2 linked regions of the Xanthocytophaga agilis genome follow. The protein of the gene in region 2 interacts with the protein of the main gene of each other region in a pairwise test. Links are inferred from orthologs where the notes say so. Each region holds a gene or a part of one and is shown on either strand. Other genes may lie near its edges.

Region 1 (15,609 bases), on a different replicon or contig from region 2:
ATATAATCACCATAGCCTTCTGCAAGAAATTTTCGGTGATTTGCTCCAACAAACATAGCATTGGAATGAAACGTTTTCTTTAAATCGTGTTTCATATAAGGTAATACCCCTTCGGTATGGATATGAAGCAATTCTACATTTTCCAGTCGTGATGCCTGTGTTGTCATAGCATCAAGTAATACATGAGGGGTAAGCGCAACACTGTGGACAAACACACGATTGCCAGATTGAATATATTTAACTGCTTCTTCTGCAGTTGTGTATTGAAGTGAAACTTGCATGGTATAGTTTTTAATAACAGATGTCTAGACATCTGAAAAGTACTAACTGTTAACTATTTCCTGCAAGGTAGGAGGGAATTAAAACAGTATGAATGATTTGTATCACCAATAAAAATGAGGAATCAGGTAGTTTGTCTTACTATTGTTGATGATACAGAAAGACAGGCGATTTGTTTACTTGAAGATAAAGAGATTGGAGGCAATGAAAACTAGCATAAAATATATTTTTTCATGCTGGTTTTTATATTACTGGCTTTTGAGCATGGTCCAAATTTGTTCTGTGCAAATACATCTCTCTTCTAACCCGTTCCATATTCATTGCTAAACGTATACATACCAAGAATACAGGAATTATGGTGTCTTATTTTTTAATGACCAGACTATCTGCTATGTAAACAGATTCTATTTTGGAATTATGCAATACTTTCAGAAATGGCGTTGGCACATTTGACTTTTCTTGGCCAGAGGATGGGATTGGTAGATAATTGTCAGTAGGGCTGCCTTGGAAAAGAACCTTTTCTTGTTGGGAAAGAATTTCCAGAATATCAACTTTGTCCAACCAATGATAGTAAACACCTGTAAAAATGTTATAAGAATAGGCATTAGTATAAAGTTTCGAAAGGCTAGTATGATATCTCATTTTGGCAACACCTGAATAGGAAAGTGCAAATTGTAGTGCAAACTCAGGTGATGATGCCCGATAATAATATACAACAGGTAATTGATTGTAGGGAGATCCCTTCAGATATACTTGAGATGCTAACTGAGCAATTTTATCAGATTGAAGCCTATTATAAAGTGATGAAAACTGGAAGTATGCATTGCCAATAAATCCAATAGAAAAAAGGAAGAGTAAAGTTTTATAGTATGTATTTTTGTAAGAGAGCTGTTGTATCTTGTTATTCCAGAAAAGAAAGACAAAAGACAGAATGCAGTTTGATAGTATAAATGAAGGAAGTAAATAGCGTGATTGATAATGCTTTGCTACTAAAAGAATTAATAAAGTACAGGAAATCCATAAGCCTGAAAGAATCTTTACCAATAATCTATTGGGATACCTATTATCTTTCTTTTTTGCAAAAAAAGAAAAGAATATCGCTAAAAGGGTAAGTGTGAGTAGACTATAGGATATTGTCAGAGAGATTTCGTTTTTTATTATAAGGTCTAGGTGCTCGAAAAATGTATGTGTATTAATAACTTCTGAAGGCCCGGATCCATAGGAGCCAGATCGCGTTGTGAGTCCTTTTATCCAATTAATAAAATAATTTCGGGAGAAGATGACAGGGATAGATAATGTAAGACCTATAAGGCCGGAAAGAATACAATAATAGATTTTATTGACTCTATTAGATAAAATAAATAGTGGTATTAGTGCAAAAGGTGCAAATGTAATCTTGGTAGAAATACCAGTTCCGGCAATTAGTGCAAAGCCAATGATATAAAAGTTCTTATATATGCCTTCATCATCTTTATAATATAGCCTTAGTATCAGATATATCATCCACATAGAAAGAATAGCCAGTAAAGGCTCAGGAGTTACTCTTGTAATGGAATGTAGGCTTTCCAGTGATGTAAAATAAGATAGTTGAATGAATATACTATACTCTATAGCGATAAAATTGCTTAATAAGCTCCCAATAAGCCATAAGGAGATTATAGTAATCAGCAATAATACATAGTTGATTGTAGTAAGATAAAATTCAGGATGTTTTAGTACATCTTCTTCTAAAGAATTATTTTCTGCGAATAAATGAACAATTCGAATTGTTCCTGCTCCTATCCATTGAATAGGGGTTCCAGGATGATCTACATGTCCAGGAGGAATAAACTGTGCCAGATTTAAACTGTTAATCAAGTATACATAGTCAGGATCTGAATTAGTACCTAAATAGTATGGACCCTGTGCAGTTTTTATATAACTATGACATATAAAAAGGCATAAAGGCACCAATACTACTAATAGCTTTTGATATATACTTAATGATTGATTTTGTACTAGTAAAGGGTGTTTATTTTTTTTCAAGGATGACATAACATCTGAATGCTAGAATAGATCTAAGAGGAGTAAGAGCTTTCTCAAAGAATTGGAACATTGGGATAGACCAATCCGGAATCATAGATTTATTCTCGAATCCACCAGACGCAGGATATAACAGAAAACTGAGATGCTCCTTATAGGCTAGGTGAAACTGATCTCCAAATATTTTTTTGAAAGTATCTCTATGTTTAAAAAACAACAAGTAAGGAATTGCCTGATTAGAGTCCCATGGATCCTTTTCATTGGTTTCTTTCTTTTGGAAATAATCAACATCCATTATAAATGGTTCTGGGTGAAATTTACGATAAATAGGGAGCGAAAAAAGCGATGGGTAAGGCTCTAACATGATTAATCTTCCACCTGGCTCCAGAACGCGTTGGGCTTCTTTTAAAAAGGCAACCGGATTATCCAGATGGTGTAACACATCTATCATAACGATATTTCCTAGCTCATTATCTTTAAAAGGCATATGGTGTGCATCAAACACCATATCCAGCCAATCAAATGGAACAACATCAGCTGCTATAACATCTGGTTTAAATTGTTTGAAGTTTCCTCCTCCTGCTCCAAGTTCTACTGTTGGTTTTTGGGTTTGGGCTAAGTCTTTAATAATTTTAGTATACCATTCAGAGTAGATTATTTGCAGAATCTTTTTTTCATCCCAAATACGTCTGTGCTTTTCTAATATATGTTCCATGAATTTTCGAACAATAATTTATATAAACTTAATTTTATTCATCGCAAATGCCACCATTTTTAAAAGGAGCCAGCCATGTTTAAATCTGGATATATTGGTCTCTCCATAAGAACGTGCTTTATATCGTATGGGGATTTCTACTATTTTCAAATTTAATTTTGAAGAACCAAATATAAGATCAAAATCGCCAAAAGGATCAAAATCGCCAAAGTAGCTTCGGTTGGCTATTAGCTTCTGATAGTTGGCCTGCGAAATTACCTTTGTTCCACATAAAGTATCTTTTAATCTTTGGTTAAGAAGCCAGGAAAACATAATAGAAAAGAACTTGTTGCCCATTATGTTTAGTGTTCTCATCGCTTCATCTTCCATGGGATACACTAATCGGGACCCATTTATATATTCTCCCTTTCCAGATGCAATAGCATTGTAAAATTTGGGTAGATCCTCTGGAGGAACTGTAAGATCAGCATCCAGTATCACCAATATATCACCTGAGGCCATTGCAAATCCTTTTCGCACTGCATCACCTTTGCCTTTACCATCCTGAGTTGTATATTTTACATCAAGTAGGGATGAATAGGCTGCACATACTCGTTTGATTTCTTCAAGGGTATCATCTGTTGAGTTCCCTTCTACAAATATTACTTCCGTATGACTACCCATTTGAGGCATCCGTTGTAAGGCTGCTTCAATATTGCCTTTCTCATTGCGGGCTGGAATAATTACACTTATACTCTTTTGCTGAGGATTTTGATTATATTCAGCTATGCTACGTGCTATGATGAATTTCTTTAATCCAAATAAGTTAAAGAAAGGTAGATGCACCAGGTAATTGTTGCAAAGCCAAGATATAATAGGGATATTAATGGGTAACAGAAACCGTCGTCCGTGTTTAATAATATCAAAATCTGTTAGTTTGAGTAAATTGGATATATCTTCTATTTCCAGCCAGTTGCTACGTTTTTGCGGCATTTTTAAACCTAACCATTGTGCCAGGCTTAGTAAGGGTAGCCAGATAAAATTGATATAGGTGATAATAATACGGGTATCTTTGTTGCAGACAGAATGCAATTGGGAAAATGCTTTCTGAACATCCTCAAAATATCCGATACTATCGGAAATAATTATGAAGTCAAACTTCTCTTTTAGTGTAATTTGCTCTGCATCCATCACCTGAAAGTCATATTGAGGAAATTGCTCCTTAGCTATATGTATCATTTCTGGCGAAATATCAATACCTACTCCATAACTCGGCTTTAACTCGTTAAGTAGATAACCTGTACCACAACCTATTTCAAGAATTCTGCTATTTTCGGGAATATTAAACTTTAGAAATTTAACCAGGTTCTTATAATAATACTTGTTCCGCTTTATCCACGTATTTCGTTTGGGCGCAATTGTATTCATTTGGGTTATTACACCCTCTTTAATAGACGAAAGTTGCATTTGGAATGTATATGAAGGTTTTTGATGTAAATCTATACTATGTATTTATGTGTTGTTAGAAAAGATTGTCGGAGTTATTTTGAAGCGCACAAATATATAAAATAAAGGGCTGGTAATCTCTTGGCAACTACCTGTTGATTAATAGAGTCCATTTTGGTTTGCTGATTATAAATAGAATCTATTTTGCTGTTGATGGTTATTTTATTGCTATGTAGACGTCGATTAAAGTCAATCCAGAGGGAATCACCTTGATAAAAAGGACTTGTCTTTATAAGTGCAATATTCTTTTGTATATAAGGTGTATTAGTAAGCTTTATGGATTGTTGTTTTCGTAAATCTAGAAGTTCATTAATAGTTGCTTTATACCGAGGATTCATAAATAAGTATATTACACTACTAAGAACTAATAGTATTAGAATAAATAGAATTTTCGTATCTCGTAACATACTAACAGATGGAAGAAGCGATAATATATCTCTTCAAATAAGCAAGATCTCAGTGAAAAATGCGAAATTACATAGGATCTACATCAATCACAACAGTGGTTTGTTTAAACTGCTTTGTAGTTAGGATTTTTTGAATCTCTTCTCGAATCTGTTCTTTAATCAGGCGCAGGTTTATATTATCCTTCTCAAGCTTAATCAGAATATCTTTCAGGAACTGATTTCGTATCCTATTAACCAAAGGCGGTTCTGGACCAAGTACACGGCTACCCATCTTTTCCCTCAATCCATTTGCCAGTGTCTGAGCAGCCTCTTCTGCTGTAATTTCATCTTCATGTTTAATAATCAGACGAATCAGACGTGTAAATGGAGGGTAATTAAATTTTTGCCGTTCAGGTATTTCTTTTTCGTATAATCCTTCATAGTCATTTTGCAGAATTTTCTCAATTACAAACAGTTCTGGGTTGCCTGTTTGAATCAGTACACGGCCCTGTGTATTCCGGCGACCTGCACGACCTGCCACCTGAGTAAGGAGTTGAAACGCTCGTTCATGGGCACGAAAGTCCGGAAAATGAATGATGTGATCGGCATCAAATATGCCTACAAAGCTAACTTTGTCAAAGTCAAGCCCTTTACTTAGCATTTGTGTTCCTATAAGAATATCTGTCTCACCTGCTTCAAATGCTTGTACAATATTCTGAATAGCGTTTTTCTGACGTGTCGTATCCAGATCCATGCGAGCAGTCCGGGCCTGAGGAAGCAATAATTTTAGTTCATCCTCTATCTTTTCAGTACCATAACCCATTGTTTTAATACGAGTAGATCCACAGACAGGGCATTGATGAGACATTTGCTCTGTAAACCCGCAATAGTGACAACGCATTTCCTGCGTATGCTGATGATAGGTAAGACTAACATTGCATTGGTGGCAATGAGGTATCCACCCGCAGTCTTCACACATTACATAAGGGGCATATCCACGACGATTCTGAAACAAGATGCTTTGTTCTCCTTTTGTAATATTGTCTTTTAAGGATGTCAACAGTGTATCTGAAAAATTGTGTTTTAGTTTTTTCTGTTTACGTTCTATCCTGATATTGACTAGAGAAATTTCCGGAAGTTGTGCCTCCCGAAAACGTTGAGTAAGTTTTACATACCCATATCTGCCTTGTTTGGCATTGTAAAACGATTCAAACGACGGAGTGGCTGAGCCCATCAATACCTTAGCTTGCTGAAGTCTGGCTACAACCAGGGCCAGATCCCGTGCATTGTATCGGGGAGCAGGATCATATTGTTTATAGGAACTTTCATGTTCTTCATCTACTACAATGAGTCCCAGGTTATCAAAGGGTAGGAATATTGCAGATCGAACTCCAATGACAAAATTGAACTTACCAGACAGTACCCCTCTCCACACTTCGACACGTTCATTATCAGAGAATTTAGAATGATAAATGCCCATTTGGTCCCCAAATACTTTTCGCAAACGGGATACAATCTGAGTGGTTAGAGCAATTTCCGGTAAAAGGTATAATACCTGAGAACCAGAAGCCAGTACTTTCTGAATGAGGTTGATATATACAGCCGTTTTTCCACTTCCTGTAATTCCATGCAGCAATACCGTATCTTTTGTCTTAAAATACGACATAATCTTTTCAGTAGCCAGTTGCTGGGACTCAGAAAGCTGGACATCATCTCCTGAATAGGGTACATCTGCAAAACGGGAAATGATTATCTCAAATTCTTCAAAAACATTCTTCTTTAACAGTGTTTTTAGGGCAGATTCAGAGATGTCATCCTTAACAAGGACAGATTTTTCCAATCCATCGGCATTGGCTATACGGTTCTGCATCACAGGTACGCGGGCCAGGTATTTCATCAATACACCAACCTGTTTGTACTGCTTGCGATCTTCCAGTTCATCAATCAGATCCTTTAAAGGCTCCCAATCTTCATAATCGCGGGTCAGACGAATCTTCTTGACGATTTTGGGAGTATATTTTTCCTTTACCTCTTCATATACCAGTACAGCTCCTTTTTTGCTTAAGGATTTAATAATAGGATAGATATCCTTCTGACCCAGAAGCCGGGCTGCTTCATCTGTAGATAAAGAGTTTTTCTCCTGAACAGCTTCCAGTAGCTTTCCTTCTGTTTCTGTAAGAGGAGTGTTGACATCAAACTCTGGATTATATTGTAATTTAGATTCACTATTAATCTTTAATCCGGAAGGTAATGCTGCATTCATCACCTCTCCGATATGACACATATAATAATCTGCTACCCATCGAAACAACTCCAACTGATAGATAGTAACCATAGGTGCCTCATCCAGAAGCTCAAGCAAAGGCTTGGCAATATATTTCTTTGGTGGATCCTGGTGCACACGTGCTACAATAGCTGTTAGGATACGGCGGGTACCTAATTGAACAATAACCCGTGCGCCAACCTGTATCATATCATTCATGATAGCTGGAACTCTATAGGTAAGCAGGTTGGGCAGTGGAAGTGGTACAATCACATCCACAAACAGGGTAACTACTTCAGGAAAAAGCCCTAAAGAAAGCGAAGCAGACTCGTTTATTTCGTTATCAGATGACGACACAAATTTTTTTAATCAATTGAAGGTTGGGGCTTGCTGCTATACTATTCTTTGAGATAATGACAGGCCTTCGATAAACACAAAACCCATGAACATATACAAAACGGGAGGACGAAGGTACAAAAAAAAAAGAAGCGATAGGTCGCTTCCATTTTCTTTATACAATTAAAGTGCTTGACGCAAACAGACACTAATAAGTATATCTAAAACGTCATGTATGCCTTTAAATTGTAGTGATTATAAAATATCTATATCAATACGCCGGGGAGCTTCATCTCTATCTTTAAATGGAAGGAGCACCTGCAACTGACCATGACTGTATACAGCTTGAATATGACTGCTATCTACAAAGTTTGGTATATCAAAGATCCGTTGAAACATAGGTACAGGTTCGTCCTCTTCTTCCTCTTCAATAAATTTATCAAACATCTCCGGCAGGAAGGAGTGAATAGTCAGTTTATCATTATTTACGAATATATGAAAAGACTCAGGATCTACTCCAGGGGCAGATAAACTGATTACTAATTTCTCAGCATCATGCGCAACCTGAATAGCAGTCATACTAACTCCTCCGGTAATTGTATTTAACCAGTTAATCTGGTTAACATACTCTTTCAAATCATTTTTCATAGTTGCCTGTTTTTATGTATGAAACAAAATACATTACAAGTTTTGTATAATTAGGATCTACAAATTATATACCGACCAGTTTTAATGCCTGTAGTATGCATACAATCAAGTATACATATGTCAAATTGGCTACGTTGTGTGGAAAAATCGTACCTGAATATGTCAAAAAGTCGCTTTTATTTTTTGTGTATTCTATAGATAGGGTAAAAATGTAGTTGTTTTTACCCAGCTCTACGCAGATAATCAGGTAAACACCAGGACTCGTAGCAGAATAATCCTTAGCAAACTTATTTGCAAATGCACTTGTAGGCCATTAATTTTGCCCGCTTGCTGAACTTACTGGCTTGGTATTTCATATTGCATTCGGATACTATCTTTTAAACCTAAACTCTTTGGATAATGGCTTCAACATTTGCATGGGAAAAAATTAAGGATTACGAGGAAATTAAGTTTGAGTATTATAATGGCATCGGAAAGATAACCATTAATCGTCCCCATAAACGGAATGCATTTACACCGCTGACTGTAATCGAAATGATTGATGCTATGACGCATTCCCGTTACGATGATCGGATTGGGGTAATTATATTGACAGGAGAGGGGCCGGATGCTTTTTGTAGTGGTGGTGATCAGAGTGTTCGCGGACATGGAGGATATGTAGGTAAAGATGGGGTAGCCCGGTTAAATGTATTGGATCTGCAAAAGTTGATCCGTTCTATTCCTAAGCCTGTCATTGCTATGGTTGCAGGATATGCTATCGGAGGTGGACATGTTCTACATGTAGTATGTGACTTGTCAATTGCTGCTGAAAATGCTCGTTTTGGGCAGACCGGTCCTAAGGTAGGAAGTTTTGATGGTGGTTTTGGTGCTTCATATCTGGCACGTATTGTTGGACAGAAAAAAGCACGCGAAATCTGGTTCCTGTGCGATCAGTACAATGCACAGGAAGCACTGGATATGGGTCTGGTGAATAAAGTAGTTCCTTTGGAAAAACTGGAAGAAACAACTGTAGAGTGGTGTGAGAAGATACTTGAAAAATCGCCTATTGCCCTACGCATGCTAAAAGCTTCCTTTAATGCTGAACTTGATGGTCAGGCAGGTATTCAGGAGTTGGCAGGAAATGCAACATTGCTATACTATCTGTCAGATGAGGCAAAAGAAGGAAAACAAGCTTTTCTAGAAAAACGTAAACCGGATTTTTCAAAATATCCAAAATTCCCTTAAGTCCAGTTGTAAAACTTAGAAAGGGTATAATATTGAAAATCAATGCTTTTTCTAAGTAATGGGCCTTAAAATGATGACTCTTCTACTAAAATCAGACTATATCTGATTAAAAGATTATTATTTTAGAACTATTTTTTACGAAAAAAATAATATCTTGTAATTGAAAGACGGCGTAGAAATACTAGAGTAGTACAGGTTACGAATGGAAAGTGAAGTATATTAATACCTGTCAATATAATGTGTTCATCCCTGGAATAATTGATGTATATGCTTACAGATACAAGTGTGCTTATCAAAGAAGTTACCCAAAATGAGATCTCAGATGTTTTATCTATAGCTAAAGCTACCTGGGAACCTACTTATCGGGAAATACTTTCCAAGGCACAAATTGACTACATGTATGAAGAGATTTATACTGCAACAGCTGTAGAAAAACAGATACGGGATCAAGGACATACTTTTCTGATATTATATGTTGCAGATGCAGCTGTCGGATATGCTTCCTATAGTTTAAGAGAAGACAAAGAAAGAGTATATAAAGTGCATAAGTTGCATATTCATCCAGACTTTCAGGGACAAAAATATGGACGTACATTGGTAGGGCATCTTGAGAAGGAAGTAAAAAACCGGGGAGCTCGCATGCTGGAAATGAATGTCAACCGTTATAATCCTGCCGTTCGTTTTTATGAACGATGTGGATATCAGCAGGCGCGGGAAGAAAATACTCCAATCGGAGATTTCTGGATGAATGATTTTGTTATGTATAAGGAACTTTACTAAGAGTCTCTATACCAAAAAGAAGAGCCTGTGTATATTCATACATGGGCTCTTTTTTTTATAAACTAATAATGGAACTAACATTATTTCAAGGGGTTTGTAATTAGAATGAATCCCTCTTACCTTCGTATGCATCAATCCAACCAGACTTTTGTGGTACAGCTACGTAAAAAACGAAGAAGCCGACAGATTATTCTAAGAGCGTTATTGCGACTTATCCGATTTCCTAATCTGATGATTGTTGCACTAACGCAATATCTGGTTCGTGTTTGTCTGGTAGGTCCAAAGGGCGAGTGGTGGAATCATCTTATTGATTTACATTTATTAGGCTTGGCGTTCTCCACAATATGTATTGCCGCTGCCGGATATATTATCAATGATTACTATGATATAAAGATTGATACCATTAATAAACCTCGCAGGGTAGTTGTAGGTAGGATTATGAGTAGGCGACAGGCTATTTTTGCTCACTCGTTTCTGAACTTTCTGGGAATTGGAATTGGTACACTGATTGGATTGCGTATTGGTCTGGTTAATTTTATTGCCGCTTTTTTATTATGGCTCTATTCCAATCAGTTAAAAAGACTTCCCTTTATTGGCAATTTTATAGTGGCATTGCTAACCGCTGCCACATTATGGGTAGTTGTTCTTTATAATCCTCAAAATAGACTATATGTGTATACATATTCAGTCTTTGCATTTTTTATTACATTGATTCGTGAGATTATCAAGGACATGGAAGATGTAAGGGGAGATGCTACTTTTGGTTGTCGCACATTACCTATCGTATGGGGAATACGTCGTACCAAACTCTTTCTTTATTTTCTGATACTGACCTTTCTAATCACTTTATATTCTTTTGCTCCATTTCTTCCCGAACGCCTGATCTGGTATTTCAGTCTGTTTATTCTTTTGCCTATGTTATGGTTCGTCCGGCAACTGGTTCGGGCTGATACCAGAAGCGATTTTGGGTATCTGAGCCAGATTTGTAAACTTATCTCTGTGGTAGGAGTTGTGAGTATGGTATTTGTGTGAAGAAATGGGTCTTGGTTGTTATTAAATGTGTTTATACCTTACCCAGGCTGATAACTAATTTTTGCACCAGGGCTATTGTATATTTACTACCTTTGCTGCCGTTTATTTAATTCTATTGCGAAACATTTTCTTTCATGTATTTACTGGAGTTATTTGCAAAGCTTCCTCTGTGGATTTTGTATGGGGTGGCAGATATAATCCGGTTTCTGGCTTATTATGTGATCCGATACAGGAGAGACGTCGTAGAGAAGAATCTACGTCTTTCTTTTCCTGATAAAACCGAGAAAGAACGAGAGCAGATTGCTAAGAATTTTTATAGAAATCTGGCAGATATTGCTGTTGAATCCTTGAAGTTGCTCAGTATCTCAAAAAAGGATCTCCAAAAAAGAATCAGGATAACCAATCAGGAAATTGCTACCAATTATTTGAAGAAAGGGCAATCGATTGTTGTCATGACCTCGCATCTGGGTAATTGGGAATGGCTTCTTGCTGGGAATGGCGTAACGTTAGGTTTTGATGTGGATGCTGTGTACAAAGAACTTACTACTGCTTCTTTTGATCAGTTGATGTTGAAGATTCGTAGTCGGTTCGGGCCTCATCCAGTAGAGATGAGGCAAGTGGCAAGAGAACTGGTGAAGCGTAAAAACATCACACGCATCATTGCGATGGTAGCAGATCAAACACCTTTTCCGGAACAGGCATACTGGACTACATTTTTACATCAGGATACACCTTTTTTTACCGGAGTAGCAGGAATTGCCAAACGAACCAATTATCCAGTGCTATATACAGGGATGCGGCGTGTAAAAAGAGGATACTATGAAACCTGGTTTGAAGTAATCTCGGAAGATTTATCAGAGACTACGTCAGAGCAATTGATTGAAGACTATGTACGGAAAGTAGAAAGAGATATTCAGTTGTATCCGGATCAGTGGTTATGGTCACATGCTCGATGGAAGTATAAACGACCTGCCTTGACAAAAAAAGAACAAATTTAGAATAATTAAAAAGGCTCCTGAACCCAGGAGCCTTTTTAATTGCTAACGTGTAAAATGATTTAAATAAAAACATTCCTGACGTGCTTTGCTATAAAACTGAGTAGCTGCATACTGCTGTTTGAGTTGTGTAAAGTATTTGCGATCAGCAGGAGCATAGCTAGGTGGAAGCCCTTCATAATAACTATCTGGTTTGGGTGCTTTATACAGGTAATAGTTATTTTGTTCACATTTTGCCGCCATAAATAAACTTTTAGCTGCCAGTTCTTTATTTCCTACTTGTTTAGCTAACTCGGCTGCTTTTGAATAGTAGTCCAGTGCATGGCTGCAATCTGTGTAATCATCTGCCGAAACAGATGGAATTCCATAAGGTCGATAATAATCCATGGCTCTCCATGCAAATCCAAAATAGGTTGTATTATAATAGATCGTACCTAACTTATAAGTGGCATCCAGTGCTTTGGCTTTGTCTGTATCTGCTGCCTGTTTTTTCAAGGCTTTGATTTGCTGTATCAGTTGTAATTTGGAAAAGTGTTCAGATGAACCTTCTACACATTCATGACAATCTTTAAGCTGATCCTGAGTAGGAATGCCTTCAATATCTTCATACTTATAGGTGAGCTTGCTAAAGATCTGTTCGGCTTCATCCAGTTTGTCTGCACGTAACAAAAAGGTTGCTTTCATTTCAAGCAATACATCTTTGGGTGTTGTCTTATCAATTTTTGCCAGCAATTCTTTTTCGTACGTTGTTTTGTTTGCTTTATCTGTAAAAGATAGCAACTGTTCAATCAACTGGGCATTGGGTGATGTGCGTAAGGTATAGAGATCATTAGTTGAAAGAAATTCTTTAGCTGCCTCACCTTGTTTTTTATACAGTCTGGCAAATACACCAACCATAAGGCTCTGTAAAGCCTCAGACTTTGTTTTCTTGATAGCCTGATAAAGACGTTCTTCGCTGACAGCATCAATCTTCTGAAGCTCAGCTAACTGAATCATCAGTTCAAAGGTTTCTATCTGTTGTTTTACTTCTTTGGTCTGACTGCTGGCCGGAAGTTGTGCAAATGTTTTGCGTGCTTCTGCTGCGTTACCTGCCAGATAATCTGTATAGCCCAGAGCCAGTGTCCATAGTGCTTTATTCTTGTTCTTGCCTTCGCTTACCACTTTAAAGATAAAGGCTTTTAATCCAGCAGACCCTTTCTCAAATGTATTCAGATCTTCACTCTTCATACTCTTCTTCACTTCATATTTATTGATTTCCCGCACCAGCAAAATATCCAGGTATTCAGATGTTGGGTCCAGAATATAGATATTTTTCATCTCCTCGAGCTTCAGATTATCAGGCTGAATAGCACGCAGAAAATGCAGTGTAGCTTTCTCATGATTACTTTTGCACATGGACAATACTTTTTGCCAGTCTGCATCATTGGTAATGGAGAAGCTATAGTAGGAGTTGATGCGTTTACTTTCTGATTTGTCAAATACAACGGAGAATAAATAGGCTGCCAGTGCATTATTCTGACCCGAACGGCGTATTGCGCCCGCCTTATGTCCCAATGCCCAGTATTTGATCGGACTCTCTGTATTTAATGGGGCTACCAGTTTATCATAAAGACTGATGGCTTTGGCATACGAACGTACATAATGTGCCAATCGTATTGCCTGGTAAGCATAACGTAGTTTTAGAAACGGATTTTGTTCTGTCTGATAGGTTTGTTCCGCTTTAGAGATTAGTTTAATTATTTGGGGATTTACCTGCTTAGTTTCCACTGTCCAGTCATCTCCTTCAAGGGCAAAGGGCTCACAGGTTTTAGCAAAAATGAGATAGTCTACTGTTGCTGCATCTTTCTTCTGAACCAGGTATTTAACCATTGAATTGTTTTGAAGTGTAGCACTCAAAGGAGTAGCAGGATTTGATAAATAGGTTTTTATAGCCTGAATTTCTTTCCTGGAAGCTTTATATACCAGATTTTCAATATCATTTGTTTTTGCTTTATTTTCTGTCAATGTAGTCCAGTCTGCCAGGTTTTCGCTTCTGCGGAAAGCAGGACTTTCTTCCCATGAATCATCGTACAGGCGATCAAAGGAGAAATACAAAGGTTCAAAGAATGGTTGATTGGTAAGCTCTGGGTTAAAGAATCGGGATAGCGTCCATCCATCCCAGTCGCCATCTGCACAGCTTTCCAGATCCTGATAGGGATACATACACAAAAACAGACTAATGAAAGCGATTGACCACTTTTTGAAGCTCTTCAGGCGCATAGCGAGTGAGGTTTTTTTCATCAAGATAATAAAATAATATGTGTGGTTCAGATTGGTTAACAATAGGGTTTAACAGATCAGCTGACTCTTGCAACTGAGATAAAGAGATCTCTTCCAGACGTAACTCATCTCCGCGATAAAGATACAGGGAATGAAAATAATGGCTTTCTCTGACTCGGAATTTTTTTTGTGTAATCGGTTCAAAATGAAGTGTATCATGCAATGCCTCTATTGACACGTTGGTGAGGAGGTTTATTACCTGACCTTCTCGCTGTAAAACAACCCACTGGTAGATAGGTAAGGCTATATCCAGTGGCAGTGGGTAATCTTTGAGTCGGCGCAGATACTGGCGGGCTATAGTCAGATCCAGAATGGAGTTGTCTGTTCCTCTGCCATCCAGAGAACCCATGTTGTAAAACATCAATATACCTTTATCTACTGGTGGAATGCCTGCCCGACCTGTGTACTTTAACTGATGAAGTCGAATGGTGGCAGAGATCTGTATGGATTGTCTGGCAATGTTTTTCTTTACCAGAGATGCCAGTAAAAAAAACTTCTCACGGGATTTTTCAGACCAGTCACAATCTAATTGAATCTCTTTTATGGAAAGATGATTACTATCGGCTATAGAACGAATTTTTGTTGTAATCTTAGTGGCCAAGTCCGAAACCTGACTGACAGGAATCTGGACCATAGTGCGGTTGGTAATGAAAATAGTCGGAATAATAGATAATCCATTTGGAACTTGTTCTGTGAACCGGATCTCTGCTACAGGTAGAGCCTTGCCTGCTTCAAAATTCCAGTCCACATCAAAAAACTTTACATTGATCTGTTTTACCTGCAACTGAGCCAGATAGCTGCTGTCTGTTTTAGATAGTCTGAAAGTGCTTTTCCAGTAATAAAACGAAGCATGGGGTTTATGCTCTGATGAGCAGGATTGTAACAGGAATAAGAGAATGGTTACTAGAACTATTGTATGGTACCGGCTTCGCATATATTGACAAATGGATCGCCAGCAAAAATACTATCTTTTCTGAGAAAGATTAGGCTGATACAGCCAGACGTGTCCGGACCTTTTCTGGTGAATTACCATACCATTTTTTAAATGAATGAATAAAAGCAGCTGGCTCCGAATATCCTAAAACGTAAGATACATCTGCAACGGAAAAGCGATTATGTTGAAGC
Region 2 (15,366 bases):
TTCGAAATGATATACAATAGGTTGTGTATCGATACCCAACGTTTTACGCAGAAGGGTCCATCCGTAACCAGTTACATTGAGTGTAATCTGTGAAGGGAGGGGAACTGTAGAAACGAATTGTTCTTTATCGTATTCAAATTCAATAGGATAGGTAATCTTGGTCGTATACTCTTTATTTAGAGCATTTAAAAACCAGAATGTGGTGGCGGCAAGAAAACACAGTGCGACTACCGGAAATTCAGCACTGCGGGTCACTACCAGGGATCGGAGAAGTTTACGCCAAATATTTTTCTGATCAATCATTCCTGCCAGATTTGTAATCAGATGGGCATATCAGGCACACCCATCTGACACGTAACATAAGGGATTATTTAGTCTCTGCTACTTCGGTAGTAGCAGCTTGAGCATATTTTTTACTTGATTCCTGAGAAATAGCAGATTTTTCAAATTTTACCCTTACACCACGATCAATATCCAGTGTAATAGTATCATTATCAACTTCTACTACTTTACCGTGTGCGCCCCCGATGGTCACTACCATATCGCCTTTTTTCAGCGAGTCGCGAAATTTAACTGCATCTTTCTGGCGTTTCTGTTGTGGACGAATCATAAAGAAATACATTACCACAAACATGGCTCCCATCAATATAAGCATTGTACTACCACCGCCACCGCCAGCTGCCTGCAATAAAACAGATGTAAAGTTCATTGATTTTAGAAGGTTTATTTATTTGAAAAGAATTAGAAGTATATCACAAAGATACCATTTTGTAAATGCCTAAGGTATCCTTATGCGAATTAGTTATTTTGAACTGCATTAACTACACCAACCAATACCACTTTGGACTCTTTGGGTTGTGTATTGGCATAAACAGTAATCGTTTTTTGTTGTGGGCCTGCTTTACCTTGGCTATTGAATTCCACTTTGATTTCACTTTTTGCTCCTGGAGGCACAGGCTTACGGGGCCAGTCCGGTACAGTACATCCACAGGAAGCAACAGCTCGTTCAATAATCAAAGGTGTCTTGCCAGTATTGGTAAAGGCAAAGGTGTGAGTTACTACTGCCCCTTGTTCAATAGCTCCAAAATCAAATGAAGCTTCATCAAATTTCATGTATGGCGCTTCTGAAGCAGCTACAACCGTTTCTCCTGCGCCTTGGTCTGTTTGTTTGCTGCAACTGCCAGTTACGATCAAAACTGCAAGTAATGTACTACAAATCAGTATTTTTCTCATAAAATGATTCCAATAGAATAGCAAATAAATTTATTAATGGTGCAGATATAAAAAACGAATGCATATAAGATATTCATCCGATATAACATCCGATAAATTCTTATATGCATTGGTATTTCTTAGCGGGTCTGATTCTTCAATTGTCCCATTAATGTCTCTACATCAAGCAATAATTTCTCTGCTTTTTCTCTGGCATCATTGATAACTCTTTCTCCTTCATATTTTGCTTCAGTAGGAAATTCATTTCCTTCCTGAATCAATTCACTTATATATTGCCGCAACTGATCCCGATACTTTCCTAATTGATAGCTTAATATATCACGTGTATTTTTCCCTTTATCAGGAGCATACAAGATTCCTAACGTTGCGCCAACGGCAGCACCTGCCAGAAATACCAACAAAGTTCCTGTGTTACGACTCATCTATGTAAATGGTTTTATGGTTATTAACTAGTTTAACGACTTATTTTATAGACTTGATTATTTATTATCAATCAATCCACGACCTGATTTCTTTAATACTCCCTGTGAAGAAAGGTCACCCGCCAGGGCATCTAAAATTCCGTTTACAAACTGCTTGCTTTTAGGTGTACTATATACCTTAGATAATTCTATATATTCATTGATAGAAACTTTTACCGGAATACTCGGATAATTCAGCAACTCGGCAAGGGCCATCACCAGAATTACTTTGTCAACCTGCGCTACCCGTTCAACGTCCCAATTAGCTGTTTTATTGGCGATCAGAGTCTCATATTCTTCAAATTTTTCTATACAAAGTTTATATAGCTTCTGAAAAAAGTTCCGGTCAGCATCCCAGTCAGCCGAAAGTTTCTGTAAAGAAAAGCCTTCCGGATCTTCCTTGACGAACTGCATCGTCTTATTAAACATGCCTCTTACGATATCTTCATTTCCACTCCAGTTGCTATCCAGTTGTTCCCAGAAACGTACAGCAGGCTCACTTTTGAATATAATTACTTTTAAAACTTCTGTTATAAACTGCCAGTCCTGCTCCCATGTAGATGTATCCAATTGCTGGTAGGCTGTATATGCTGCATCTTTTTTCAATTCCTGCAACAAATGTCGTGCTAGATCCGGATCCAGTAGTTTGTCTATGCCACTACGAATTCGTTTATCCTGAAATGTAGTACTTTTGCGTAATGAGTCAACTACCTGATTTTTTGTAAGTTTCAGCGCTCGGGAAGACAAAGGTGCTTCTTTTAAAATCCGGTTTCTTTTCTCATCTTCTTCTACGGAAATCTGATCTGCCACTTCTGTTACCAACCATAGAGAGAGCAGATAATAATCATAAATACTTTCTGCATCGGCTATCATGCTTTGTTCAAGATACTTGGCATCCTTCTGGCACTGTGCATGAAAAAAATTAATTGCATAATTAGCTGCTTTCCGTACCTCCACAGGTGCATCCTCATCTGGCGAAACAGCTTTGGCTTTGTAATGTTCTTCAAACAAAAGTGTAGCCCATTGACGGCTACCTTCCAACTTCTTAGGGTCTTGTGGTAGCATAGAATTAAGATCGGGTACAAATGTATCTGCAATAGTATCTAGTGCCAGTTGGTAGTCTGATTCTACAGCTTGTGTATATGCATATATAGCCTGCATCGCTTTTGCCCTAAGAATTCGTCGGTTCAGCATCTATCAAAGAACGTTTTAAAATGTTTTTAGGTTTTAATTCAATACAAGACCTTTCATTAAATCTATTGGATTACTAAATACGTCATCACTATGATCAGGTCTTATTTTATTTTTAGGATATCGATCTCCGAAAATGCTTTTTATAAAGATAATCCGGAAATTGCAGGCGCAAAGGTACGAAAAAATGTCTGAACCAAGGATTGAAGTTTATTAATTTGATAAAAGGAACAGAAAATGAGAAATTTTGCTTCTTACTTTATCAGAGGTCTTATCAGGTAGATTAACAACTGGCTTTTTAGCTTCTTAACTACCAATATATTACAAACGCAAAACATCAAAAAACAACGTGAAACACCTAGCCTATCTGAACAAGTACCTCATTAAATACAAATGGCATCTCTTATTGGGTACACTGTTTACAATTATTTCCAATTTATTTGCGGTAGTTCCTGCTCAGGTAGTACGCTATGCTTTTGATCTGGTAAAAGAAACGATAGACCAGTATTTTTTGCTTCAGGGCACTCAGGCGCAGGAGCATATTCTTGAAGTGTTCGCCAAAAGCATTCTGATGTATGGAGTGGTTATTCTGGTAATGGCTGTCATAAAGGGGATTTTTCTGTTCTTTATGCGCCAAACGATTATTGTTATGTCAAGACTGATAGAATATGATCTCAAAAATGAGATCTATATGCATTATCAGACACTTCCGCTTAGTTTTTATCGTCGCAACAACACAGGGGATCTGATGGCACGTATTTCTGAAGATGTGAGCCGGGTACGTATGTACCTGGGGCCCGCCATCATGTATCTGCTTAATATGGTTACCTTAGTGATTCTGGTTGTGGGCTATATGCTTTCTGTCAATGCGAAACTAACCTTATATGTGTTGCTCCCTTTTCCTTTCTTGGTAGTCAGTATTTATTTTGTTAATGAAGCTGTAGAAAGACGCTCTGAACGTATTCAAGCTCAGCTATCTAAATTGTCTACATTCGTTCAGGAAGCTTTTTCAGGTATTCGTGTATTAAAATCTTTTGTACGGGAAAGTCATTCTGCCGAACAGTTCACGGATGCTGCCAATGATTACAAAGCAAAATCTCTGAGACTAACTACTATAGATGCCTTTTTCTATCCCCTGATTATGGCTCTAGTGGGACTAAGCACAATTCTTACCATCTACATTGGCGGGCGGGAAGTGATTTCAGGTTCCTTGACAGCAGGTAATATAGCAGAATTTATTATGTATGTGTACCAGTTGACCTGGCCTATTGCATCACTTGGCTTTACTACCAGTATGATTGTGCGTGCAGCGGCTTCTCAACAACGTATCAACGAGTTTCTACAAACCAAAACCGATATTGTATCAGAAAAGAATATTGTGAAGCCTATTCAGGGAACAGTAACCTTTGACAATGTTCGCTTTGTGTATCCGGATTCAGGTATTGTGGCGCTGGATAATGTATCTTTTGAGGTAGGAGAAGGCCAGTCGATAGCCTTGTTGGGAACTACTGGTTCAGGAAAGAGTACAATAGCAATGTTGCTCTGCCGTATGTATGACGTTACTCAGGGACAGATACGAGTAGATGGCGTCGATATCCGGGAATATAGCCTTCCTTCACTACGTGGGCAAATTGGTTTTGTCCCTCAGGATGTGTTTCTGTTCTCGGATTCCATTCGCAACAATATCCGCTTTGGTCTGGAAGAAGATGCCGTAACGGAAGAGCAGATTATACAGGCAGCCAAAGATGCCGACTTATACGAAAATATCGTTCGTTTTCCGGAAGGTTTTGATACACGGGTAGGCGAAAGAGGAATTACTCTTTCTGGTGGACAAAAACAACGTGTTTCTATTGCTCGAGCCATCGTACGTGAACCACGCCTGCTAATTCTGGATGATGCGTTATCTGCAGTAGATACAAAAACCGAAAATGCAATTTTACATAGTCTGAGTCGTATCATGAAAGGACGTACTTCTGTGATTATTTCACATCGGGTCTCATCTGCTAAACTAGCAGACAAAATTATTGTACTGGACGAAGGGCAAATTGTTGAACAGGGGACTCACGAATCTTTGATTCAACAGAATGGTGTATATAAAGAACTCTATGAGAAACAATTGCAGACGGAAGAAGTATAATTTACTTTATATACATAAAAGTTATCCCAAATCTTCACTAAAAGAAGTAACTTCTTTTAGTGAAGATTTTTAGTTTGCGTATAGTTCACGGCAAACTATTTTTTAACAGTGGTAAAGTAATCTGTTCAATCAATAAGCAAATTGAGTTGTATTCACTGGAGATTTTATTTTAATCGGAACTCCGATCATTTTTTCTCATGGGTGTAACTCACCGCAAAATATTTTTTGCATATAATTCACCGCAACAAAACTTTTGCGATCAATTAAACATCTTGCCTTGAATCCAGTACATGTTGACTAAGGAGGCAAGTCTCTAGCTATAATTTGAGATGATTTATGTGATTGTTAAACTATTTCAGAATGGACCAAACTATGTGGACTCAATAGTGACTTTGACACGTTTGATTCGTTTTGTGTCTGCCGAAAGAACCGAAAATGTCCAGTCCTTATACCGTATTTTTTCTCCTGTTTGAGGTAGTCGAGTAAATAGCTCCAGCAATAATCCTCCCAATGACTCACTGTCTCCCCGGACTTCATCAAAAATTTCTGAATCTATCTCCAGGATTTTAAAAAAGTCATTCAGAAGAGTTTTGCTTTCAAAAACATAGGTGTTTGTGTCAATTTGAGTGAAAGATTTTTCTTCTTCATCAAATTCATCCTGAATATCTCCCAGAATCTCTTCAATGATGTCTTCCATAGTAATAAGTCCTGATGTACCACCATATTCATCTACAACTATAGCTATATGAACACGACGGATCTGAAAGTCATATAGTAAGTCATCTATTCGTTTGTTTTCTGTAATAAAGTACGGTGTACGAAGAAAATGTTTCCAATTAAAGTATTCATCCTTATCTAGATAAGGCAACAGATCTTTAATGTATAAAATGCCTGCAATCTCATCAATAGTGTCATTATATATAGGGATCCTAGAGTAACCTGACTTGTTTATCTTGTCCATAAGTTCATGAAAATCCAGTTCCATCGGAAATGCTGTAATGTCAAGACGAGGACGCATGATTTGTTTTGAGGCAATTGTACTGAAGTTTACAATTCCCTGTAGAAACTGCTTTTCATTTTCTGTAGTTGAAGAAGTATCGGTTTCCAGTACATGAGTAAGTTCATCTGCAGATATCTTATATCCCTTTTTATGAAGCGAAGCCTCTATATAATGTGTTATTTTCAGTAATAGCCATACAAATGGAAATAGCAGACAACAGGCTAAAAGAATAATATAAGAGGTTGCCTTGTCTACTGGAGAGGCATTCCATTTGTAAATTTTGGGTAATACTTCTTCAAAAAATATGACAACAAAACTTATAATAAAAATCAGTACTATTTTGGCCAACAAACCAATCTCGTATGAACTCTGTGTATACCAGACCGCATAAATAATTAAAATAGTAATAGCTATTGTTAGCAAATAGTTTGCAAGGAGTAAAACAGCCAGAAGGTGTTTAGACTTACTAAAGAGATGATTAATAAAAGGAGGAAGGCTAAGTGAAGGTCTAAGATCGTTTTTTTGATTTGAGTTTGTCTGCGACGAAAATAATGTCTCGACAGTTGAGAAGAGGGAGGAAAGAAACAGGAAAAGTATTAGTAAAACAAATATAGATATATAAAAAGCAGATAAGGTGCCTGCTATATTGAAAGCAAACACCCCATACGATAAAGGATCGTCTGTATCTGTATTATTTTCCAAAGATGTAAAAAATACGTTTGTAGAAATGAATGAAATAGTCAAATGTATTCTGAACACAGTATATCCAGCATACTTGTTGATGAGTATTTGTAATAAATATGAGGCTACAATCGGTCTTTTACAAACTATTTAATACTTAGAAGGGCAAATCATCATCGCCATCACCTGCTGGAGGTAGGGGAGGATCTATTTCTTTTGTTGTTGCCTGTGGCGTATACGTATTTCCAGAACCAGATGAATTACCACCGGAAGAATATCCAGAACCTCCCTGGTCACCTCCTTCACGGGAGCCTAGCAGCGTAAAATCAGTACCTAATACATCTAAAGAATAACGATCTTTGCCATCTTTATCTTGATAGGTGCGTACACTAAGTTTTCCTTCTACAAATATCTGAGTGCCTTTGCGTACATACTTTTCAACGACATCTGCTTTTTGATTCCAGAACTCGATTCTAAACCACTCTGTTTTCTCATGTCTTACACCATTCCGATCTGTGTATGCATCATTAACAGCAATAGAAAAGTTAACTACTTTACGATCGGGACTTAGCTGACGGATTTCAGGGTCACGACCTACATTGCCGATTAATGTGATTTTGTTGTAACTCGCCATGTCAATACGATTAATTTGGTTTAATGAAAATGCAATGACAAAACAATAAAGAAAACCAGAAAAGAAAAAGAAGTTATTTAGGATAATTATTAAAGAAGCTTTTGGAGCCTTTATTACTTATCCTAAACAACTTCAAAATATAAAAATTGACTTTATTGTTTTTTGTAGCCTTATTCTATTAAAACTAGCTAAAAAAAATGTTCACTCAAATACTTATTTATTAAAATAGGTTTAGGAAGTTGTTCTACTTCTTCAAGTGTATAGAATGTCAGACCTTCTTGTGATTGTGGTACTTCCTCTAATTGTATATGCCAGAATCGGGCTTCAATACGTTGATGGCTTAATAAATGTGTGTATGCTTTTTCAGGTGCTTTGATGGTATAGATGGTATCAGATAAATCCAGATCAAGTTGTTTTACCAATTCATCTGTGTCTAGAATACTGTCGTTTTCACTCAACCAAAAATCGTACAATCCCTGCCAAATGTCTTTACTCCCTCTCAGGCGCATTGCAATGCGGTTCTGAACATGAAAAACTATGTAATGAAAGAAACGATTTTTTATAACGGTTTTTTTACTTTTTATAGGAAGGATGTTTTGACGTCCTGTGAGAAATGCTTCACATTCCTGTTGAAAAGGACATAGTAAACAATCCGGAGAAGAATGTGTACACTGAATAGCTCCAAACTCCATGATAGCCTGATTATACAAATCCGGGCTATCTGAAGAAATAAGTTGGTTGGCCAGTGTTGAAAATAGGGTTTTAGCTTTGCTGGTAGCGATATCTGTTTCCAGACCATATAATCGAGCCAGCACCCTGAACACATTACCATCTAATACCGCTACGGATTCTTTGAAAGCAAAAGAAGCGATGGCTGCTGCTGTGTAGGGACCAATCCCTTTTAGTTTTACTAAAGCGATATATGAATTAGGGAATGACCCATTCTGTTGATTTACAATGGCTTTAGCAGTTTCCTGCATATTTCTTGCCCGAGAGTAATAACCCAGACCCTGCCATAGTCGTAATACTTCCTGTTCTGGTGCCGCTGCTAAATCGAATATAGTTGGAAAAGCTTTTACAAAATTCTGATAATAAGGCAGCCCCTGTTTCACTCGGGTTTGCTGCAGAATGATTTCTGACAACCATATGTGATATGGGTCGTTTGTGTGACGCCAAGGAAGGTCTCGTTTGTGGTATTCATACCATTCAATAAGGCGCGAAGCAAATGTGTCTTGGTTAATCAATGATAAAAATAATTAAAGTCCTTTTTCGTTATAATGAATAAAAGCCTAAAATTGTTCAAAATCGTTAAAGATCGTAGTCTGTGATTTACTTTTCCTGTAAAATAAGTATATATTTAGGTGAGAGGTAATTGTAATAGAAGTGATGTAGTATTTGCCTCAAAATTAAATGATTATAAACAGGATATAATTTTTATTATACCATACAATATGTTAATTTTGCAACGTTTGATACAACCTAAATCGTGAATGAATCTATAAATAGTGCAAACTCTTAACCAGTTTATCACAGTGACAAAAGCAGAAGTAATTACAGAAATCGCCGAAAAAACCGGTATTGACAAGGCTGACATCGCCCAAGCAGTAGAATCTTTCATCTCCGTTGTGAAAAACTCAATGGCTGAAGGTGAAAATATCTATATCCGTGGTTTTGGTAGCTTTGTAAATAAGAAAAGAGCCAAGAAAGTAGCTCGCAACATCTCTAAAAACACAGCTATGATCATTGATGAACATTTCGTTCCATCATTCAAGCCTGCTAAAGATTTTGTTGAGCAGATTAAGACTAGTAAAAAGATAAAAGTATCGGCTAACTAATCTGAAGAGATTTTTCGGCTTACTTTTATATTTTAAGTTTATAAATACTACGGCAAACTAGACTCATTACCGTATAGCCACATACTCATTGTAACACTGATTTGCGTTACAATGAGTATGTGGCATTTTTTTATTAGACACGAACAAGATGCATTGGTATTGTCAGGAATGATTACCAACTTTGTCGTCGGTTATATATTATATGTTATGAAGAAATCTCAGATTATTTCGATTGTTGTTGCTCTTCTTGCTATAGGAGTGTTGTATAGTTTACCCAAAGTAATTGTAAGTGACAAAGACAAGAAAATAGATAATAAGCCAACAGGACAGCAAGCCGAGGCTGTGACTACTGAGTCTTCACATAGTCAGTCATTATCAGCAGAACAGGCGAGTGCTATAAAAAATCTGACAAATCAATATAAAAATAGCACGGATAAAGAAAAAAAGATTATTTTTGCGGATTCTTTAGCTGGCATATATCGAAAAGCAATGATTTTTGATAGTGTTGCAGTATATCGTGAGTTGATCGTTGGATTGGAGCCTTCTGAGGAAAATCTGCTAAGTGCTGCTGATGCATGTTACGATGCATTCTTTTTTGTGACAGATGCCGAAAAGGTAGAGATCTATGGAGAGAAGGCTCGGGGATATTATCAGAAAGTTCTGGATAAAAATCCAAAACAACTGAATGCAAAAGCTAAAATGGCTGTTACATATGCTAACTCTGCTTCTCCTATGCAGGCGATTGCGATGTTGAGAGAAGTGATTGCCGAAGACCCAAAAAACGAACAGGCATTGTTCAATTTAGGATTGCTTTCTATTCGTTCAGGCCAATATGATAAGGCTGTTGAGCGATTCAAAGAAGTTTTAAAGAATAATCCTGTAAATCTGCAGGCTAAATTATACTTAGGAATAAGTTATGCAGAATTGGGAGACAAAGCTAGTGCCAGACAATTTTTAGAAGAAGCTAAGGCTGGTACAGATGATGTAATGATATTAAATGCTGCTGATGAGTATTTAAAAGAACTGGAAGCAACTAATTAATATCTGTTGATTTTTAGGATATCGGATTCTATACAATATTGAAGATCTTTTATCATATTTATTCACTTTAAAATATTTTACAATTATGCCCTGCGGAAAAAAAAGAAAGAGACACAAGATTGCTACACACAAAAGAAAAAAACGCCTTAGAAAAAACAGACATAAGAAGAAGTAATTCTTCACAGGACTTCCCGTTAGCTACATAGTTATCGGGAAGTCTTGTTTCGGACTTTTCTAAATATACCAGTAAGATTATATAATTGTACGTCAGGAAAATAATACTGCTTTATTGATCTGGATAAATAAAAATATAGATCATAGCAGACAAAACGCATTCATCAGGTTATCAGATAAACTCCAAAATAGTTTAATTATAAGGGTTTTAGCCTTTGATTGCCTAAATTGATCTGTCAATCAGTATACTAACTTAATAAAGTTAATAACTCGATATTTTGTAAAGGTAAATTGGCGCGTATACAAACTGCCGCGTCTGCTCCTGAGAAGAAATTTTACAGAATGTTAATTTGTTAAAGTTTGGTTTGAACAGTTTATCAGGACAGATCTAGTATTCGAAAAAATTAAAAACACAGTACATATTTCTAAATCTATCCTTATAAGAGGAAATAGTCATATACTACTGGTGTTTTACATGTATGTTTTCATATTCTGACAAAATTAGTTACAGTAAACTCTTTCAGTGGCCGTCTAAATCCCCATATCGCCATCAGAGTTAATTGTTTTCCGCGTACATTAGTTTACTCTACGGTATTATTCTGTACCGATTTTCTGTTCGTTTATTACTGACAGTGAGTCGCATTGGTCATTCAAAAAAATTACAACGTTGAGTAACGAATTAGTTATCAATTCCACTGCAAAAGGTGGGAGGATAGCTCTTTTAAGAGACAAACGAATTGTAGAGTACCATATTGAAGAGAGCGAAAACCAGTTTACAGTAGGTGATATCTATTTGGGCACTGTGCGTAAAATATCGCCAGGTTCAAATGCTGCCTTTGTAGACATTGGACATGAAAAGGATGCTTTCCTGCATTATCAGGATTTAGGTCCAAACTTTTCTTCATTGCACAAACTAACACAAGATGTCATTGCAAAGCGTATCAATGGTACACGTTTAAATGGTGTACAACTAGAGGCTGAAATTGACAAGTTTGGTAAAATTTCGCAGGTACTTACTAAGAACGCACCTATTCTGGTGCAGGTCGTAAAAGAGCCAATTTCAACCAAAGGCCCGCGACTCTCCTGTGAGTTGTCTTTGGCGGGTAGATACATTGTATTGGTACCATTTTCCAATTCTGTTAATATTTCTAAGAAGATCACGAATAAGCAGGAGCGTCAACGATTAGCTCGTTTGCTGAATTCCATAAAACCACAAAACTTTGGCATCATTGTGCGTACAGTGGCCGAAAGTAAGGAAGTGGCAGAACTGGATCGTGACTTACAGAATTTGATGGAGAAATGGGAGAATGGGATGAAGTTATTACGGGAAGCTAAACCCCGTGAAAAAATAATCGGAGAGATGAATCGAGCTTCTTCTATGCTGCGGGATATGCTCAACGAAAGTTTTGATAGTATCACAGTGGATGATAAGGATGCTTATGAAGATATACGTTCCTACATTCATACTATTGCACCTGACAAAGAAAAGATTGTAAAACTTTACAGTGGCAAAAATAAGATATTTGAGCAGTTTGGGATTGAAAAACAATTAAAGTCAATCTTTGGTCGGTCGGTAAGTCTACCAGGTGGAGGCTATCTCATTATTGAGCATACAGAAGCGATGCATGTGATAGATGTGAACAGTGGTAGTCGCTCCAACACTGAAGCTGACCAGGAAGCTACAGCTGTCAATACTAACATTGAAGCTGTAAAAGAAATCGCCCGGCAACTAAGGGTACGCGATATGGGAGGGATCATTTCTATTGATTTCATTGATATGAAAAAGGCGGAAAACAAACGCCTGATTTATGAGAAAATGAAAGAAGAAATGCAAAGCGACCGATCTAAGTTTACGATTCTGCCTTTGACAAAGTTTGGTGTAATGCAGATAACACGTCAACGAGTAAGGCCGGAGCTTCACATTTCTACAGGTGAGACCTGCCCTACTTGTGGTGGTACTGGTAAAGTGGGGCCAACCATTCTATTGACAGACCAGATTGAAAGCAATTTGGAATACATTATCACACGACAGAATGAAAAGCACATTATTCTTACAGTTCACCCTTATCTACATGCTTATTTTACAAACGGACTTCCTTCCAGACGAATGAAATGGTTTTTCCGTTACAAAACATGGATTAAGATCGTTAAAGATTCTTCTTTAGGAATTACCGAATATAAGTTTGTAAATAAATTTGGTGACGAAATAGAAATCATACCATAAGCTGACTAGTATTATAAAAAAAGCATTGTGTTTAAACACAATGCTTTTTTTATAATACTAGATGCCAGATAGGCCAGAATTTTAAAACTTAACTCCTAGATCAAGAGAAAACATACTATTACGAACCTTTACAAAATCATTTACGCGATCACTGCCATTTTTTACATTATTACCTAATGCATTTACAAGACCACGATTATAACTCAAACCAAAGAATACAGCTGTATTTGTTCCCATTATAAGTTCACTACCTGCTCCCAATAACAATCCGGCATCAGCAGGGCGAAAGGCATTTTTTCCATTCACAGAGTTATAGATATAGTTTGTAGGTTTATCTAAAGGTTTCTCTGCCAATTTAGCGTCAAGAGTTCCTCCTATCAGGAAGTAAATTTTCATATCCGTAGCAATTTCATTGGTAAAAAACTTTAGAGCTAAAGGCACTTGTAAATATTGCATATTATATACACTGGAAAGGTTTGTTCCTTTTACAGTTCCTTCTATACCAGAACGTTTTACAGTATACCATAATCCCGTATGGAATGCATAGTTATCAGCAAAGAAAAAATCCATAACAGGACCTGCACTAAAACGCAAACCAGAACCATTTTTACCTACTACATCATAATCGCGTTCCGTAACAGCAGAATTAAATGCAACAGCTGGTGAGAATTTAAAGCCCAATTTTACCTGAGAGAATGCCTGCACAGACAAAAAAGCGGCGAAAAAAAGTAATGCAATTTTTTTCATAATTTTGTACGTTTTCTAGCTTATTATAAAGCGGGTTTTGTTTAGAAAAAGATACTACTTTAATTTGAAAGAATTTTATAGTTTACTTAGACTCCAGACCTATACAACTGAATAGCTTGTTGCACAATTGTTTATCTCTTTATGTCAATCAGTTAGCTGCAAGTTTACATATTCCCACCACAAAATCATAAAATTTTATTACTCATAAATCGTCTTATCACTGAAATGAACGACAGAAAATTGCTAAAAAGTATAATTGCTGTATTGTTCTTGCTTGCTGCATGTACATCGAAGGAAGTTTCTCCCATTGTAATTGAACGACTTGACGCAGAAATGATAAATCTTAAGACAAGGGCAGAAATTCAGCATTTTTTGGATAAAAACAGGAACCTGAAGGAGATATTTTTCTTGTCAGAGACAGATATGCCAGATTCTGTTCTTGTTGATCGGATTTATCAGACAGTAACTAATCCTGCTTTTCAGAAATTTTATAACGAACTAAATAAGAATGCCGGCGATTTGGGAGAAGTAAAGACACAATTTGCGGAAGCATTTAGTCAAGTACAGAAACTTTATCCGGATTTTAAGCCGCCTAAAGTCAAAACTGTAATTTCTGGGTTAGGACATTTTTCAAGAGATGCAGCAGCTTTATCTGTTTCAGATAGTTTGATAGTAATCAGCCTGGATTTCTATGCAGGAGAAAAGGCTACATTCGTGCCTAGTGTACCTAACTTTTTACTGAAGAAATATACATTGGAGGCATTAGTACCCTCCATAATGAGTGTATTGGCAGAAAAATTTATTGTTACAAATACAGAAGATAAGTCTCTTTTAAATGAAATGATTATTGCGGCTAAGAAGTTGGAGTTCACGCATGAAGTAATGCCAGAAACACCAGACAGTCTGATTATTTTTTACACTGAAAAACAATTGAAGGATGCTGAAGAGCACAAAAATGTGATCTGGGCGCATTTTGTAAAAGAGAAGCTTTTATATGAAACAAATCATTTCAAGAAGGTGAAATACATAGGTGATCGTCCTTATACAGCAGAAATTGGGACAGATTGTCCAGGTGCAATAGGAAGATGGCTAGGATGGCAGATCGTGAAGAAATATTTGGATGAAAATTCTGAAGTAACATTATCTTCTTTACTAAGTAATCCTGATTCACAAAATATTTTTATGAAGTCAAAATTTAAAGGAGAATAGATAACTGTCAGCTTGAAATAAGAGAAACATTGGGGATAAGAAATTAATGTTGTAGTTGTTTTATAAAAAATTATTTGAAAAATGGCACGTGGTAATAGAGATGATATCTTAGAGGAAGACAAAAAAAGGAAAGTTAATAAAGCTGGTATACAAAGTTTTTTGGAGATTTTCAAGTTTGTAAGACCTTACAGAGGATATCTTATTGTAGGATTAATAAGTTTAGCATTATCCGCATTAGCTACATTAGGCTTCCCATTACTCGCAGGAAAATTAGTTGATGCAGCTGACAACAAAGCAGGTGGATATTCCATTAACCAGGTGACTATTGCTTTAATGGGTATATTGCTACTAAATGCAATTTTTGCATTTCTAAGAATAAGAACTTTTGCTAATGTTAGTGAAAAATCGTTACGGGATATACGAGTTGCGCTGTATGATAAGCTGGTTCATTTATCTATACCTTTTTTTGAAGAACGAAGAGTAGGCGAATTGACCAGCAGAATAACTTCTGATGTACAGCAACTGCAGGATGTGCTTTCTTTTACATTGGCTGAATTTCTAAGACAAGCAATCACATTAGTTGTCGGTATTTTATTATTACTCGTCTTTTATCCCAAGCTGACGCTTTTTATGTTGGCTACTTTCCCAATAATTGTTATTGGTGCAATAATCTTCGGGAGATATATACGAAAACTTTCTAAAAGAACGCAGGATAGTCTGGCATATGCTAATACAATTGTTATGGAAACCCTTCAGGGAGTACATACTGTGAAGGCCTATACCAATGAAGTGTATGAAA

The links.
Region 1: the proteins of QNI22_RS25055 (region 2) and priA interact in binary tests that used the Escherichia coli proteins (3 or more experiments, as listed by UniProt). The link is inferred for Xanthocytophaga agilis from one-to-one orthologs.

Annotation. Positions count from the first base shown.
Region 1 is NZ_JASJOU010000002.1:311,259-326,867, reverse strand. The notes cover bases 4,742-7,889. They hold priA (replication restart helicase PriA), read right to left. Parts: upstream 7,508-7,889; coding sequence 4,976-7,507; downstream 4,742-4,975. Other genes in these bases: QNI22_RS08110 (Hsp20/alpha crystallin family protein), read right to left, coding at 7,742-7,889; QNI22_RS08120 (hypothetical protein), read right to left, coding at 4,742-4,839. Also shown: QNI22_RS08140 (acetyl-CoA hydrolase/transferase family protein), read right to left, coding at 1-281; QNI22_RS08135 (hypothetical protein), read right to left, coding at 643-2,136; QNI22_RS08130 (class I SAM-dependent methyltransferase), read right to left, coding at 2,291-3,016; QNI22_RS08125 (glycosyltransferase), read right to left, coding at 3,035-4,423; more of QNI22_RS08120, read right to left, coding at 4,537-4,741; more of QNI22_RS08110, read right to left, coding at 7,890-8,134; menB (1,4-dihydroxy-2-naphthoyl-CoA synthase), read left to right, coding at 8,534-9,358; QNI22_RS08100 (GNAT family N-acetyltransferase), read left to right, coding at 9,626-10,138; QNI22_RS08095 (geranylgeranylglycerol-phosphate geranylgeranyltransferase), read left to right, coding at 10,244-11,170; QNI22_RS08090 (lysophospholipid acyltransferase family protein), read left to right, coding at 11,305-12,168; QNI22_RS08085 (hypothetical protein), read right to left, coding at 12,211-14,424; QNI22_RS08080 (hypothetical protein), read right to left, coding at 14,381-15,418; QNI22_RS08075 (AraC family transcriptional regulator), read right to left, coding at 15,468-15,609.
Region 2 is NZ_JASJOU010000010.1:64,386-79,751, reverse strand. Bases 5,600-8,504 are described here. They hold QNI22_RS25055 (single-stranded DNA-binding protein), read right to left. Parts: upstream 7,338-8,504; coding sequence 6,861-7,337; downstream 5,600-6,860. Other genes in these bases: mutY (A/G-specific adenine glycosylase), read right to left, coding at 7,526-8,504; gldE (gliding motility-associated protein GldE), read right to left, coding at 5,600-6,724. Outside these bases: QNI22_RS25090 (YbbR-like domain-containing protein), read right to left, coding at 1-303; preprotein translocase subunit YajC, read right to left, coding at 368-709; QNI22_RS25080 (DUF1573 domain-containing protein), read right to left, coding at 799-1,233; QNI22_RS25075 (YtxH domain-containing protein), read right to left, coding at 1,353-1,655; transcription antitermination factor NusB, read right to left, coding at 1,713-2,888; QNI22_RS25065 (ABC transporter ATP-binding protein), read left to right, coding at 3,235-5,022; more of gldE, read right to left, coding at 5,393-5,599; more of mutY, read right to left, coding at 8,505-8,581; QNI22_RS25045 (HU family DNA-binding protein), read left to right, coding at 8,870-9,172; QNI22_RS25040 (tetratricopeptide repeat protein), read left to right, coding at 9,290-10,213; QNI22_RS25035 (Rne/Rng family ribonuclease), read left to right, coding at 11,055-12,611; QNI22_RS25030 (porin family protein), read right to left, coding at 12,693-13,358; gliding motility lipoprotein GldB, read left to right, coding at 13,584-14,567; QNI22_RS25020 (ABC transporter ATP-binding protein), read left to right, coding at 14,649-15,366. UniProt on the Escherichia coli protein: Plays an important role in DNA replication, recombination and repair. Binds to ssDNA and to an array of partner proteins to recruit them to their sites of action during DNA metabolism. Acts as a sliding platform that migrates on DNA via reptation.